One region of the Streptomyces sp. NPDC044704 genome, then DNA from elsewhere that is predicted to be linked to it. Evidence: riboswitches for the same ligand, from Rfam matches in the RefSeq annotation. Region 1 holds a riboswitch; the other holds the start of a gene.
The links. Region 1 has a riboswitch for S-adenosylmethionine ahead of AC07B0_RS17275 (aminotransferase class V-fold PLP-dependent enzyme). Riboswitches for the same ligand answer to the same signal wherever they lie in the genome.
Positions count from the first base shown of each region.

Region 2: linked by a shared signal. The riboswitch ahead of thrC (threonine synthase) and the one ahead of AC07B0_RS17275 (aminotransferase class V-fold PLP-dependent enzyme) in region 1 are both predicted to bind S-adenosylmethionine.

Region 1 is NZ_JBWKGY010000006.1:106,537-113,529, forward strand. Features, by position in the region: gene AC07B0_RS17265 (rhomboid family intramembrane serine protease) at 1-610, shown strand, start outside; gene AC07B0_RS17270 (Lrp/AsnC family transcriptional regulator) at 607-888, shown strand; gene AC07B0_RS17275 (aminotransferase class V-fold PLP-dependent enzyme) at 915-2,312, opposite strand; SAM riboswitch class IV at 2,530-2,646, opposite strand; gene trpD (anthranilate phosphoribosyltransferase) at 2,732-3,796, opposite strand; gene qcrB (cytochrome bc1 complex cytochrome b subunit) at 3,962-5,593, opposite strand; gene qcrA (cytochrome bc1 complex Rieske iron-sulfur subunit) at 5,590-6,648, opposite strand; gene qcrC (cytochrome bc1 complex diheme cytochrome c subunit) at 6,645-6,993, opposite strand, start outside.
Region 2 is NZ_JBWKGY010000009.1:104,816-111,808, reverse strand. Features, by position in the region: gene groL (chaperonin GroEL) at 1-214, opposite strand, end outside; gene AC07B0_RS22730 (cold-shock protein) at 554-760, opposite strand; gene AC07B0_RS22725 (MoaD/ThiS family protein) at 1,171-1,446, opposite strand; gene thrC (threonine synthase) at 1,481-2,770, opposite strand; SAM riboswitch class I at 2,788-2,945, opposite strand; gene AC07B0_RS22715 (glucosyl-3-phosphoglycerate synthase) at 3,128-4,078, shown strand; gene AC07B0_RS22710 (alpha,alpha-trehalose-phosphate synthase (UDP-forming)) at 4,162-5,619, shown strand; gene otsB (trehalose-phosphatase) at 5,677-6,531, opposite strand; gene AC07B0_RS22700 (DUF3263 domain-containing protein) at 6,659-6,919, opposite strand.

The DNA.
Region 1 (6,993 bases):
CCCGTCCTACGGGACGGGCGAGCGGCTGCTGGTGACGGGGACGGCGTACTTCCGGCACTGGGGCGTGGTCCCGGACGAGCTCTTCTCCGGGGCGGGACGGCCCCTGTTCACCCCGCTGACGGCGCTCTTCGTCCACGGCAGCTGGCTGCACCTGCTGGGGAACATGCTGTTCCTCTACGTGTTCGGGGCGATGACGGAGGAGCGGATGGGCCGCGCGCCCTTCCTCGTCTTCTACGTCTGCACGGGATACCTCGCCCTGGCCGCGTACGCGGCGGCCAACGCGTCCTCGGACCAGACCCTGGTCGGGGCGTCCGGCGCGATCTCGGCGGTCCTGGGCGCCTTCCTGTGCCTGTTCCCGCAGGCCCGGGTGACGAGCCTGTTCCCGTTCCTGCTGTTCCTGCCGCTGCGCTTCCCCGCGTGGATCGTGCTGCTCTTCTGGTTCGGGCTCCAGTGGCTGGCGGCGCACCGCGCGGGGAGCGGCCCCGGAGTCGCCTACCTGGCCCACGTGGTGGGCTTCTCGCTCGGCTTCCTCTACGCGTGGGCCCGTTATCGGCGTACGACTAGAGTGAGGCGACCAGTGACTGCCGGCGAGGGAGACAGCCAACCGTGATCACCGCGATCGTGCTCATCAAGACCAGCGTGGACCGCATCCCCGAGATCGCCGAGTCCATCGCGCAGCTGGACAGCGTCAGCGAGGTCTACTCCGTCACGGGAACGTACGACCTGATCGCGCTGGTCCGCGTGGCCCGCCACGAGAACCTCGCGGACATCATCCCGGGCCGCATCAGCAAGATCCCGGGCGTCGAGGCGACGGACACGCACGTCGCGTTCCGCACCTACTCCCAGCACGACCTGGAAGCGGCGTTCGCGATCGGCCTCGACGCGTAGCGCCCGCCGGCCGCTGGTGCCGGCCGTCAGACGGCCGGGACGCAGCGGCCCTCTTCGGTGCGGTACTGCCACTTGGCGCCGTCCGCGACGAGTTCCCGCACCGCGCGGACGAAGCGCTCCACGTGCTCGTCGGGGGTGCCGGCGCCGAAGCTGACGCGGATGGCGTTCAGCGAACGCTCCCCCGGCGCCGCCTCGGGGGCACCGCACTCCCCCGGCTCCTGCGGCTCGCTGCCCAGCAGCGTGCGCACCAGCGGGTGGGCGCAGAAGAGTCCGTCGCGCACCCCGATGCCGTACTCGGCGGACAGGGCGGCCGCGAAGTGCGAACTGTTCCAGCCGTCGACCACGAACGAGATGACGCCGACGCGCGGGGCGTCGTCCCCGAAGAGGGACAGGACGCGGACCGCCGGGACCTCGGCCAGGCCCTCGCGGACCGTGGCGATGAGGTGGCGCTCCCGGGCGACAAGGCCGTCGAAGCCCGCCTCGGTGAGGGCCTTGCAGGCGGAGGCGATGGAGTAGACGCCGATGACGTTCGGGGAGCCGGCCTCGTGGCGGGCGGCGGTGGTGTGCCACTCGACGTCGACGCCGCCGTCCTCGCGGCGGGCCACCTTGCGGGAGGCGCCTCCGCCGGCCAGGTACGGGTCGGCCTCCTGGAGCCAGTCCGCGCGGCCGGCGAGCACGCCCGAGCCGAAGGGGGCGTAGAGCTTGTGGCCGGAGAAGGCGACCCAGTCCACGTCCAGGTCGCGGACGGAGACGGGGTGGTGCGGGGCCAGCTGGGCGGCGTCGAGGACGATCCGCGCACCGTGGGCGTGCGCGGCGGCGGCGAGCTCCTTCACGGGCCACAGCTCACCGGTGACGTTGGACGCGCCGGTGACGCAGACCAGCGCGGGGCCGTACGGGTCGCGGTCGGCCAGGGCCCGCTCCAGGGTGGCGACGGCCTCGCCGGGGGTGCGGGGGGCGTTGAGGTAGGTGACCCGCGCGTCCGTCCAGGGCAGCAGCGAGGCGTGGTGCTCGGTCTCGAAGACGAAGACCTGGCAGCCGGCCGGGAGGACCGCGGCGAGCAGGTTGAGGGAGTCGGTGGTGGACCGGGTGAAGACCACCTGGTCCGAGGGCCGGCAGTCGAGGAACTCGGCGACCGTGACCCGGCTCTGCTCGAAGAGGTCCGTGGACAGCTGCGAGAGGTAGCCGGCGCCGCGGTGGACGCTGCCGTAGTACGGGGCGTACGCGGCCACGTCGTCCCAGACCCGCTGGAGCGCGGGGGCGCTGGCCGCGTAGTCCAGGGCGGCGTAGGTGACCTCACCGCCGGTCACGAGCGGGACGGTGACGTCCCGGCCGAGCACGGCCAGCGGCTCGGCACAGGCGGGGCCCCCGGCGGTGGCGGCGTCGGTGGCGGCGGTGGCGGCGGCGGTGTTCAGGGATGCGGACATGGCGGTATCTCCCGGCAGGCAGGGCTGAATGGCTTCGGTGTGCCCGTACGCGGGTACGGCTCTGCGGCCGTCCGGGGTACGGGAAAGCCCTCGGAGTGACGCGGGGCGCACGGAAGCGGACCCGGTCCGAGGGGTGAAGTGGGGGCGGAGTCGCCCTATCGCATTCGCTTGCTCACGGAAAACGCTCCTCGAGAGACCAGGACCCCTGGTGTCGAGGGATCCGCGCTTGCCGTAGACCTCGCTGCCTACGGCCTGGTCATCACCCGGGGCACCCCGCCACGGAAGGAGGGTTGCCGGACAGCAAGCCGGGGCCTAAACGCTGTCACTCGTGACCTGGGCAGAATCCTGCCACACGATCTCCCGTGCGCAAGACCCCGGTCCACGATGCGGACCGGGGTCTTGGCCGAAACGGGTGGGGCTCAGGCGTTGCTGGCGGCCACCCAGCGGTCCAGGGCGGCCCGCGCCGCACCCGAGTCGATGGACTCGGCCGCCCGGGTCACGCCGGCCGCGAGCTGCTCCTCCAGGGAGCCCGTCCCCGGGTCCAGCGCGACCAGGGCGGCGGCCGAGTTCAGCAGTACGGCGTCACGGACGGGGCCGCTCTCGCCCGCCAGCAGCCGGCGGGCCACATCGGCGTTGTACGAGGCGTCCTCGCCCCGCAGCTGCGACACGTCGACGAGCGGGATCCCGATGTCGCGCGGGTCGAACGTCGACTCGGTCACCGAACCGTCCCGGACCCACCACACGCGCGAGGTGGCCGTGGTGGTCAGCTCGTCGAGGCCGTCGTCGCCGCGGAACACCAGCGCGGACGAGCCCCGCTCGGCCAGCACCCCCGCCATGATGGGGGCCACCCGCGGATCGGCCACGCCCGTCGCCTGGGCCCGCACCTTGGCCGGGTTGGTCAGGGGACCGAGGAAGTTGAAGGTCGTCCGGATGCCCAGCTCCTTGCGGGCGGCCGCCACGTGCCGCAGCGCCGGGTGGAACTTCACCGCGAAGCAGAGGGTGATCCCGGCCTCCTCGACGACCTCCACCACCCGGGCGGGGGTGAGGTCGAGGTTGACGCCGAGCTTCTCCAGCACGTCGGAGGAACCGCTCGCGGAGGACGCCGCCCGGTTGCCGTGCTTGACGACCTTCGCGCCCGTGCCGGCCACCACGATCGCCGACATGGTCGAGATGTTGACCGTCTTGGCGCCGTCGCCGCCGGTGCCGACGATGTCCACCGTCCGGCCCGCCACCTCGATCAGGTTGGCGTGTTCGTACATGGCGCGCACCATGCCGTTGATCTCCGCGACGGTCTCCCCCTTGGCCCGCAGCGCGACCACGAAGCCGGCGATCTGCGCGTCGGTGGCCTCGCCCCGCATGATCCGTTCCATCGCCCAGGCGGTGTCGTCCGCACCGAGGTTCCGGCCGGTCAGCAGGGCGTCGAGGACGCCCGGCCAGCCACGGGCCGCCACGCTGTCGCCGCCTGCCGGGGTCACAACGTTCATGGTCCGCTCCTGCTGCTCATCGGGATACCACGGGGGAATGGGAAGGAGACCAGCCTATCCAGCCCCGGAGACGGCAAAGAGCCCCGTCCAGACACTGGACGGGGCTCTCGCCGTGGCGACACCAGGATTGACCGAAATCAATCCCTCAAGCGGTCATGCCGGAGATCAGTGGTGGCCGTGGCCGCTCTGGATCTCCTTGTACTCCTCGACCGTGGGCTTCGGAATCTGGTTGCCCTCGGCGTAGAAGCCCTTGCTGAGCTTCGCGCGCAGCTTCTCGGTGGCCTTCACCTTGCGCTCGACGCCGTTCTCGTCGACCGTCGGGCCGATCTCGATCGGCTCGTAGGTGGTGTACGAGGTGAGCGTGTGCAGCTTGCCCTGCGAGAGCGGCTCGTGGATCTCGACGAACTCACCGTGCGGCAGGCGCTTGATGATGCCGGTCTCGCGACCGTGCAGCACCTTGTCCCGGTCCCGGCGCTGGAGGCCGAGGCAGATCCGCTTGGTGGCGATGAACGCGAGCACCGGGACGACGAAGAAGCCGATCCGGACGAACCAGGTGATCGAGTTGATCGACAGGTGGAAGTACTGGGCGAACATGTCGTTGCCGCCGCCGATGAGGAGCACGATGTACTCCGCGATCCAGGCGACACCGAAGGCCGTACGGGTCGGGACGTTGCGCGGGCGGTCCAGGATGTGGTGCTCGCGCTTGTCCCCGGTGACCCAGGACTCGATGAACGGCCAGACGGCGATGGCGCCCAGCACCAGCGGGAAGAGCACCAGCGGGATGAACACGCCCAGGACGAGCGTGTGGCCCCACAGGTTGATCTCCCAGCCCGGCATGGCTCGGATCAGGCCTTCCGGCATACCCATGTACCAGTCGGGCTGCGCACCGGTGGACACGTGGTCCGGGCGGTACGGGCCGAGGGCCCAGATCGGGTTGATCGAGGCGATCGCGGCGACGGCCGAGATGACACCGAAGACCAGGAAGAAGAAGCCTCCGGCCTTGGCCATGTAGACCGGCAGCAGCGGCATGCCGACGACGTTGTTGTTCGTCTTGCCGGGACCCGCGAACTGGGTGTGCTTGTGGAAGAACACCAGGATCAGGTGGGCGACCAGCAGGCCCATCATGATGCCGGGCAGCAGCAGGATGTGCACCGAGTAGAACCGGGCGACGAAGTCGCCGCCGGGGAACTCGCCGCCGAACAGGAACATCGACAGGTAGGTGCCGACGACCGGGACGGACAGGATCGCGCCCTGCATGAAGCGGACACCGGTGCCCGAGAGCAGGTCGTCCGGCAGGGAGTAACCGGTGAATCCGGTGAACATGCCGAGGACCAGCAGCAGGAAGCCGAAGATCCAGTTGACCTCACGCGGCTTGCGGAACGCACCGGTGAAGAAGACGCGCATCATGTGCACGACCATGGCCGCGACGAAGATCAGCGCCGCCCAGTGGTGGATCTGCCGGATGAGCAGACCGCCGCGGACGTCGAAGCTGATGTCCAGGGTCGAGGCGAAGGCCTCGGACATCATGACGCCCTGCATCGGCACGTACGAGCCGTGGTACTCCACCTCGTTCATGCTCGGGTGGAAGAACAGCGTCAGGTACACACCCGTGAGGATGATGATGATGAAGCTGTAGAGGCAGATCTCACCCAGCATGAAGGACCAGTGGTCCGGGAAGATCTTGCGCATGTTGGCCTTGGCGAGGCCGTAGATGCCCAGGCGGCCGTCCGCCCAGTCCGCCACGCGCTCGCCGGCGGGCGCTTTGCGCCCCGTCTTGTTGTCTGTGGCAGTGCTCATCCGCGCTCCCAGAATGCAGGCCCGACGGGCTCTTCGAAGTCGCCGTGCGCTTCGAGGAAGCCTTCGTCATTCACGCCGATCCGCAGCTGCGGAAGCGCGTGACCGGCCGGGCCGAAGATGACTCGGGCGCCGTCGGAGAGGTCGAAGGTGGACTGGTGGCACGGGCAGAGCACGTGGTGCGTCTGCTGCTCGTACAGGCTGATCGGGCAGCCGACGTGGGTGCAGATCTTGGAGAAGGCCACGATGCCCTCGTGGGACCACTCCAGCTCCTGCTTGTCCTTGATGTCGTCCGGCTGGATGCGGACGATCATCAGGGCGGCCTTGGCGATCTGGACCTGGAAGTCGTGGGCGTGCTCGTCCAGACCCTCGGGCATCGCGAAGGTCAGCGAACCGACCAGGACGTCCTCCGGACGCAGCGGCTCCATCGTGTTCTGGTTGATGAGCAGCTTGCCCTTGGCCCACATGGTCTTGCGGAGCTTGTCCTCCGGCAGGGGACCGAGGTCGCGCATGATCACGAGCGCGGAGAGCGGCAGCATGGCCAGCGCACCGAGCAGCGTGTTGCGGATCAGGGGGCGGCGGGCGATGCCGGACTCGTTCGCACCATCGGCGAAGTCCTGCATGACCTGCGCCTTGACCTCCGGCGGAGCGGCGATCTCGTGGCGCTCGGCGGCGACCTCGACGTCGGACATCAGGGTGCGGGCCCAGTGGACCGCACCCGCGCCGATGCAGAAGAGCGCCGTGCCCAGGGTCAGACCGAGCGCGAAGTTCAGCGCGCTCACCTTCCCGACCGGGAAGATGTAGACGATCTTGTCGACCGGGAAGATCACGTACGAGGCGATGAAGCCGATCGTGGCCAGCATCGACAGCGTGAACAGCATCGCGACGGTGCGCTCGGAGCGCTTCGCCGCCCGCTCGTCGATGTCCTGGATACGGGGCTTGTGGACCGGCAGGCCCGGGTCGGCGAACGGGTCGTCCGCGACCGCCACACCACCGTGGTGCGCGTCGCCCTGCTCGCTCGGCAGGTGCTTCTCTTCGGGAATGTCTTGGCTACTCATGACTTCTTGGCCTTAGCGGTGTGGGCCGCGACCCAGACGGCGACAGCGATCAGCGCACCCAGACCGAAGATCCAGCCGAACAGACCCTCGGAGACGGGGCCGAGGCCACCGAGCTTGAGGCCACCGGGGCTGGTCGACTTCTCGCCGTTGACGTTCTGGAGGTACGCGATGATGTCCTTCTTCTCCTTCTCCGGCATGGTGCTGTCCGGGAAGGAGGGCATGTTCTGCGGGCCGGTGAGCATGGCCTCGTAGATGTGCTTCGGCGAGACGTCCTCGAGGTTCGGGGCGTACTTGCCGTTCGTCAGCGCGCCGCCCTCGCCGGTGAAGTTGTGACACTGCGCGCAG
Region 2 (6,993 bases), on a different contig from region 1:
GCTCGGCGCCGATCTTCTCGTACGGGTCCTCGAGCTCGATCTCCTTGGCGATGGAGACACCGTCGTTGGTGATCGTGGGGGCGCCCCACTTCTTCTCAAGGACGACGTTGCGACCCTTGGGGCCAAGGGTGACCTTGACGGCGTCGGCGAGCTGGTTCATCCCACGCTCGAGACCGCGCCGGGCCTCCTCGTTGAACGCAATGATCTTGGCCATCTGAAGTGGTCCTCCCGGACAGGGGTGGATTGCTCCGGACCGCGCCCGCGCCCGCGACGGACGGCCTGCGGACCCGGCGGTTCCTTCCCGCCGGACCCTGCGGGCCTCACCGGCCCGGTCCTCGTCTTAGTAGCACTCTCACCTGGAGAGTGCTAACGCCAATGATTAGCACTCGACCCCCGCGAGTGCAAGCGGCTTCGAGCAACGCCCCGCCGACTTCGCGCCAGGGGCCGGGCGGCACAAGGGTCCCGGGGGCCCCACGCAGGAGGGGCCCACATCCCGTGTCCGGGATGTGGGCCCCTCCTGCGTGAGTGCGTCGGTGGTCGATCGCGCTTGGACTCAGCCGGCCGCGAGCTTGACCATGTCCGCCTGCGGGCCCTTCTGGCCCTGCGAGATCTCGAACTCGACCCGCTGACCCTCTTCAAGGGTGCGGTACCCGTCCATCTGGATGGCGCTGTAGTGGACGAACACATCCGCGCCACCGTCGACCGCGATGAAGCCGTAGCCCTTCTCCGCGTTGAACCACTTGACGGTGCCCTGAGCCATGCCTAACTCCCCTATTACTGGCCCTTGCGCAGATCCGCACTTCGCGGACCCGGGTCAGAACTTGCGCCGGAACGCCTCGACCGGGGCTGAATGTATCCGCACCGCTGCTGTCTGCAACAGGTCAATCCGACGAGAATTCTGGACACGCGGAAACATTGAAATAGAGTGAAAATTTGGCATATTCCAGGGCAACTCGGGCCTGACAATCCACGCCAAAGCCCCAAAGCGCGCGCACATGTTGACTCAATGTCAACCCTCTCGCGACCCGCTCATATGCGGCGGGCAAGACCAGCGGAGGGGACTTCCCCAACTCTACCGCGACCAATCAAGCAGAATTGCCCCCTCCGCTTATTGGCGGAGGGGGCAATTCGGAAAAGCGGTCACCCGGGAAGGGTGCGGTCCGGCGGGGATCAGCCCCCGGCGACGGCCGGAATGATCGAGACGCCGGCACCGTCGGGCGTCGCCGTCTGCAGGCCGCCCTCGAAGCGCACGTCGTCGTCGTTGACGTAGACGTTCACGAAGCGGCGCAGCTTGCCCTGGTCGTCCAGGACGCGCGCGGCGATGCCCGGGTGGTTCTTCTCCAGGGAGTCGATGACCTCGGCCAGGGTCGTGCCCTCGGCCGGGACCTCGGCCACGCCGCCGGTGTAGGTGCGCAGGATGGTGGGGATGCGGACGTTGACGCTCATGGCGCTACCGCCTTTCCGGGTGTCGTGGTGGAGGTCAGGCGAGGTTGGCGGCGCGGAAGGCGTCCAGGCTCGGGCGGATCGTGGCGGTCTGGCCGCTGTCGGCGGCCACCGCCTCCAGGGTCTTGAGGCCGTCGCCGGTGTTCAGGACCACGGTGGTCAGCGCCGGGTCCAGCTGCCCGTTCTCGATCAGCTTCTTCGTGACGCCGACGGTCACGCCGCCCGCGGTCTCGGCGAAGATGCCCTCGGTCTGGGCGAGGAGCTTGATGGCCTCGACGACCTGCTCGTCGTTGACGTCCTCGACGTAGCCGCCGGTGCGCCGGGCGATGTCCAGGACGTACGGGCCGTCCGCCGGGTTGCCGATCGCCAGGGACTTGGCGATGGTGTTCGGCTTCTGCGGGCGGACCACCTCGTGCCCGGCCTTGAAGGCGGTGGACACCGGGGAGCAGCCCTCGGCCTGGGCGCCGAAGATCTTGTACGGCTTGTCCTCGACGAGACCGAGCTTGATCAGCTCCTGGAGACCCTTGTCGATCTTCGTCAGCTGGGAGCCGGACGCGATCGGGATGACGATCTGGTCGGGCAGCCGCCAGCCGAGCTGCTCGCAGATCTCGTAGGCGAGGGTCTTGGAGCCCTCTCCGTAGTACGGGCGCAGGTTGACGTTGACGAAGCCCCAGCCCTCGCCCAGCGGGTCGCCGATGAGCTCGGAGCAGAACCGGTTGACGTCGTCGTAGTTGCCCTCGATGCCGACCAGGTCGCCACCGTAGACACCGGCCATGACGACCTTGCCCTGCTCCAGGTCGTGCGGGATGAACACGCAGGAGCGGAAGCCGGCGCGGGCGGCCGCGGCGCCGACGGCGCCGGCCAGGTTGCCCGTGGAGGAGCAGGACAGGGTGGTGAAGCCGAAGGCGCGGGCGGCCTCGACGGCGATGGCCACGACACGGTCCTTGAAGGAGTGCGTCGGGTTGCCGGAGTCGTCCTTGACGTACAGCTTGCCGGTGACGCCGAGCTCCTTGGCCAGGTTCGCGGCGTCGACGAGCTTGGTGAAGCCCGGGTTCAGGCTGGGCTTGGAGGCCACGTCCGCCGGGACGGGCAGCAGCGGGGCGTAGCGCCAGATGTTGTCGGGGCCGGCCTCGATCGCGGCGCGCAGGGCCTCGGGGTTCCCGAGGGGCAGCTCGTAGGCGACTTCCAGCGGTCCGAAACACTCGGCGCAGGCGAAAATGGGACCGAGCTCGAAGCGGGTACCGCACTCGCGGCAGGAAAGGCCGGTGGCGGGTCCGAGATCCACGGAATCCAGGTCGGCAGAGGTGGCGACGGTCTGTGCAGCCATGATGGCGAGGCCCTTTCTCCTCATCTTCCCCATGGCGCACTTCGCCATGAGACGGAATTGGCACCTTCCCTAGCCGGGGACCCCGCGGGAGTGCGTCTCAGACGCATCGCGAGAACCGACTGGAGGGTTGCCGGGGCTTCAACGGGCCGTATCCCTCTGCCCCTCTGGATGAGCGGTATGGCACCGGGCGGCGCGCAGGGCGCGTCCGGGCGTTTGTACGCGGGACCCCCGGCATGCGGTGGTCCTTCGCGTTGTTCAAGACTGTAACCGAAGGTCCGGGTGGTTGAGACAGCCGTCCGAACCGCGAGATGGATCACTTTTCGGTCCAAACCACCGATGAAGCAGGGAGTCCCGAGAGTGCTGGAAGAGGTGGAGCGCTGGCTGGCCGCCCGCTCCTGGTCCGCAGCCGACCGACCGCTCGACCAGCTGCTCGACCGGAAACGGGCGGCGGGCACGACGGTCAGCGTGGTGCTGCCCGCCCTCGACGAGGAGGCCACCGTCGGACGGATCGTCGAGGTGATCCGGCGCGACCTGATCGAAGGCCCGCCGATCCCCCTCGTCGACGAGCTCGTGGTGATCGATTCCGGCTCGACCGACCGTACGGCGAAGGTCGCGGCCGAGGCCGGCGCCCGGGTGGTGCACCGCGACGACATCCTGCCGCGGCTGCCCGCGCTGCCCGGCAAGGGCGAGGTGCTGTGGCGCTCGCTGCTCGCCACGAGCGGCGAGGTCGTCTGCTTCGTGGACGCCGACCTGCGGGACTTCTCGGCGGCGTTCGTGTCCGGGATCGTGGGCCCGCTGCTCACCGATCCGCAGGTCCAGTTCGTCAAGGCGATGTACGACCGCCCGCTGGGGGACGCCCCCGGCCAGGGCGGCCGGGTCACCGAGCTGGTCGCGCGGCCCCTCCTCAACCTGCACTGGCCGCAGCTGGCCGGCTTCGTGCAGCCGCTGGGCGGCGAGTACGCCGTACGGCGCTCCCTGCTGGAGCGGCTGCCGTTCCCCGTCGGGTACGGGGTGGAGCTGGGGCTGCTCGTGGACGCGCTGCACACGGTCGGGCTGGACGCGCTGGCCCAGGTCGACGTCGGGGTCCGGCTGCACCGGCACCAGGACGGGCAGGCGCTGGGCCGGATGGCCGCCGCGATCTACCGCACGGCGCAGCTGCGGCTCTCGCGCGGGCACCTCGTGCGGCCGGAGCTGACGCAGTTCGAGCGGGGGCCGGACGGGTTCGTTCCGCGCACCTATCCGGTGGACACCGAAGAGCGGCCGCCGATGGTGGAGATCAAGGAGTACGCGGGGCGCCGCGTGGCCTGACCGGGGGTCCGGGCCGGGAGTGATCCTCGCCGCGCTCGGCGTACACGCGTTTGACCGGGGGCGGGCCTGGCTAGGTTGGCCGCATGGCTTCTCAGGCTTCTCAGGTACTCGTCGCCGCGAACCGCGGCCCGCTCTCGTACGCCCTCGAACAGGACGGCACGCTCAGTGCCCGGCGCGGCGGGGGCGGTCTCGTCTCCGGCCTCTCCGCGGCCCTCGCGCGGCAGCCGGAGGCCCTGTGGATCTGCGCGGCCCTGTCCGACGCCGACCGGGAGGCGGTCCGCCGGGGCGTGTCCGAGCCGGGCGTGCGGATGCTCGACATCGATCCGGGGGTGTACGACGACGCGTACAACGGCATCGCCAACTCGGTGCTCTGGTTCACCCACCACCACCTGTACGACGTCCCGCGCGAGCCGGCCTTCGACGCGGAGTTCCGGCGGCAGTGGGAGTCGTACGCCGCCTACAACCGGGCCTTCGCCGAGGCGCTGGCGGAGGAGGCCGCGCAGGGCGCGTCGGTCCTCGTCCAGGACTACCACCTGGCGCTGGTGCCGGGAGCGCTCCGCGAGCTGCGGCCCGACCTGCGGATCTCGCACTTCACGCACACGCCGTGGGCCTCGTCCGAGTACCTGGACATGCTCCCGGACGACGTCCGGCGGGACCTGCTGTGGGGGATGCTCGGCGCGGACGTGGTGGGCTTCCACACCTGGGCCTGGGCGGACCGCTTCCTCGACTGCGCGCGGCTGGACGACGAGCGGGGCGTCGCGGAGCCGAAGTCCGCGGCGGAGTCCCGGTACGTCGAGAAGTCCCCGCTGGGGCCGGTGCGGCACCGGCGGACGGAGGTGCGGGTGTTCCCGCTGGGCGTGGACGGGGACGACCTGCGGGCGCTGGCGCACCGGCCGGAGGTCGACGACAAGCTGGCGGGGCTGCGGGCGGAGGTCGCGGGCCGCAAGACGATCGTCCGCGTGGACCGCACCGAGCTGTCGAAGAACATCCTGCGCGGCCTGCTGGCCTACCGGGAGCTGCTCACCGGGCACCCCGAGTGGCGCGGCGCGGTGGTGCACCTGGCGTCCGCGTACCCGTCGCGGCAGGACCTGAAGGTGTACCGGGACTACACGGCGGCGGTCGCGGAGCTGGCGCAGGAGATCAACGCGGAGTTCGGCACGGAGGACTGGCAGCCGGTGCTCGTGTCGGTGAAGGACGACTTCACGCGCTCCCTGGCGGCGTACCGGCTGGCGGACGTGGCGCTCGTGAACCCGGTCCGGGACGGCATGAACCTCGTCGCGAAGGAGATCCCGGTGGTGTCGGAGGCGGGCTGCGCGCTGGTCCTGTCGACAGGGGCGGGAGCCTACGGGGAGCTCCGCGAGGACGCCCTGACGGTGAACCCCTTCGACGTGTCGGCCACGGCCGAGGCCCTGCACGCGGCCCTGTCGATGCCGGCCGCGGAACGTGCGGAGCGCACGAAGCGCCTGGCAGCCGCCGCCACGGCCCTCCCCCCGTCGCCCTGGTTCGAAGCCCAGCTCGCGGCCCTCACGCCCGACGCCTGACCGCACACCCCCGCCGCGGCGCTCCGTGCGGGCGCCTCGGCGGGGTCGGTGGCGGGGTCAGCGGGTGAGGGCCCTGGCCAGGGTGGCGAGGAGGGCGACCACGTCCGCGGGGCCGTCCAGGACGATGTCCGCGCGGGCGGCCAGCTCCGGAACCTCCGCGGAGCCACTGCACACCAGCAGGCCCGGCAGACCGTCGGCCCGCCGCTTCTCGACGGCGGAGAACGCCGCGAGGTCTCCCAGGTCGTCGCCCGCGTACAGCACCGCCTCCGCGTCCCGCTCCGCGAGGAACTCCGTCAAGGCGACGCCCTTGTCCATGCCGGGCGGCCTCAGCTCCAGGACGGCCCGTCCGGGTTCGACCATCAGCCCGTGCCGCGCGGCCAGCTCGGCCAGGGGTTCCCGCAGGGCCGCGAACGCCCTCTCGGGGTCCTCGGCGCGGCGGGTGTGGACGGCCAGCGCCCGGCCCTTCTCCTCGATCCAGGTTCCGCGCCAGGCGCCGATGGAGTCCAGGAAGCCGGGCAGCTCGGCCCGTACGGCCGCGACGCCGGGATGTTCGGCGGGGGCGTGGACGATCCCGGTGACGGCGTCCCAGCGCTCGGCCCCGTAGTGGCCGAGGACCACCAGGTGCTCCAGCCCGGGCACCCCGGCGAACCCGCCGTACCGTACGGCGACCCCGGCGGGCCGGCCGGTGACGACGGCCACGGCGGCGACCTCGGGCGCCAGCGCGGCGAGCGCCGGAACGGCGTCCGGGTGGGCGCGGGCCTGGTCCGGGTCGGGAACGATGTCGGCGAGGGTGCCGTCGAAGTCGAGGGCGACGACCGCCCTGCGGGGTGCGCGGAGGAGGGCTTCGAGGCCCTCGCGTCCGGCAGCGGTGACGGGCACGGGCATCGGCAGGTCGTGCGGACGGCTCCCCATACCGATGACCCTACCGGCGTAGTCCGCCCTCCGCCCAGACCGCCTCCGCCCCGGCCGCCGCCGAAGCCTCCCGCAGCCGTCCGGTGCGCCCCGCCCGGGACCGCCGCCGGCCGTGGGCGCGGCGAGGTTACCTGCGGCCCCGCTGGGCCTCGCGGAGGCGCCGGAGGCGGTTCACCGTGCCCGGGGCGTGGGCCAGGGCGCGGGGGTCGTCCATGAGGGCGTTCAGGAGCTGGTAGTAGCGCACGGGCGTCAGGCCGAGGGCCTCGCGTATCGCGCGTTCCTTCGCGCCGGGTCCCGGCCAGGTGCGGCCCTCGTAGGCGAGTACGGCGGCCTCGGTGGCGGTCAGCCGTGCCGCCGGCCGCTCCCCCACCTGCCCGTCGTCCGTCATACGGCCAGATTAACGCCGACCGCCGACACCGCCTGCGGGGCGGCCGGCCGGTCGCCGTCGGCCCCGCCCGCCGC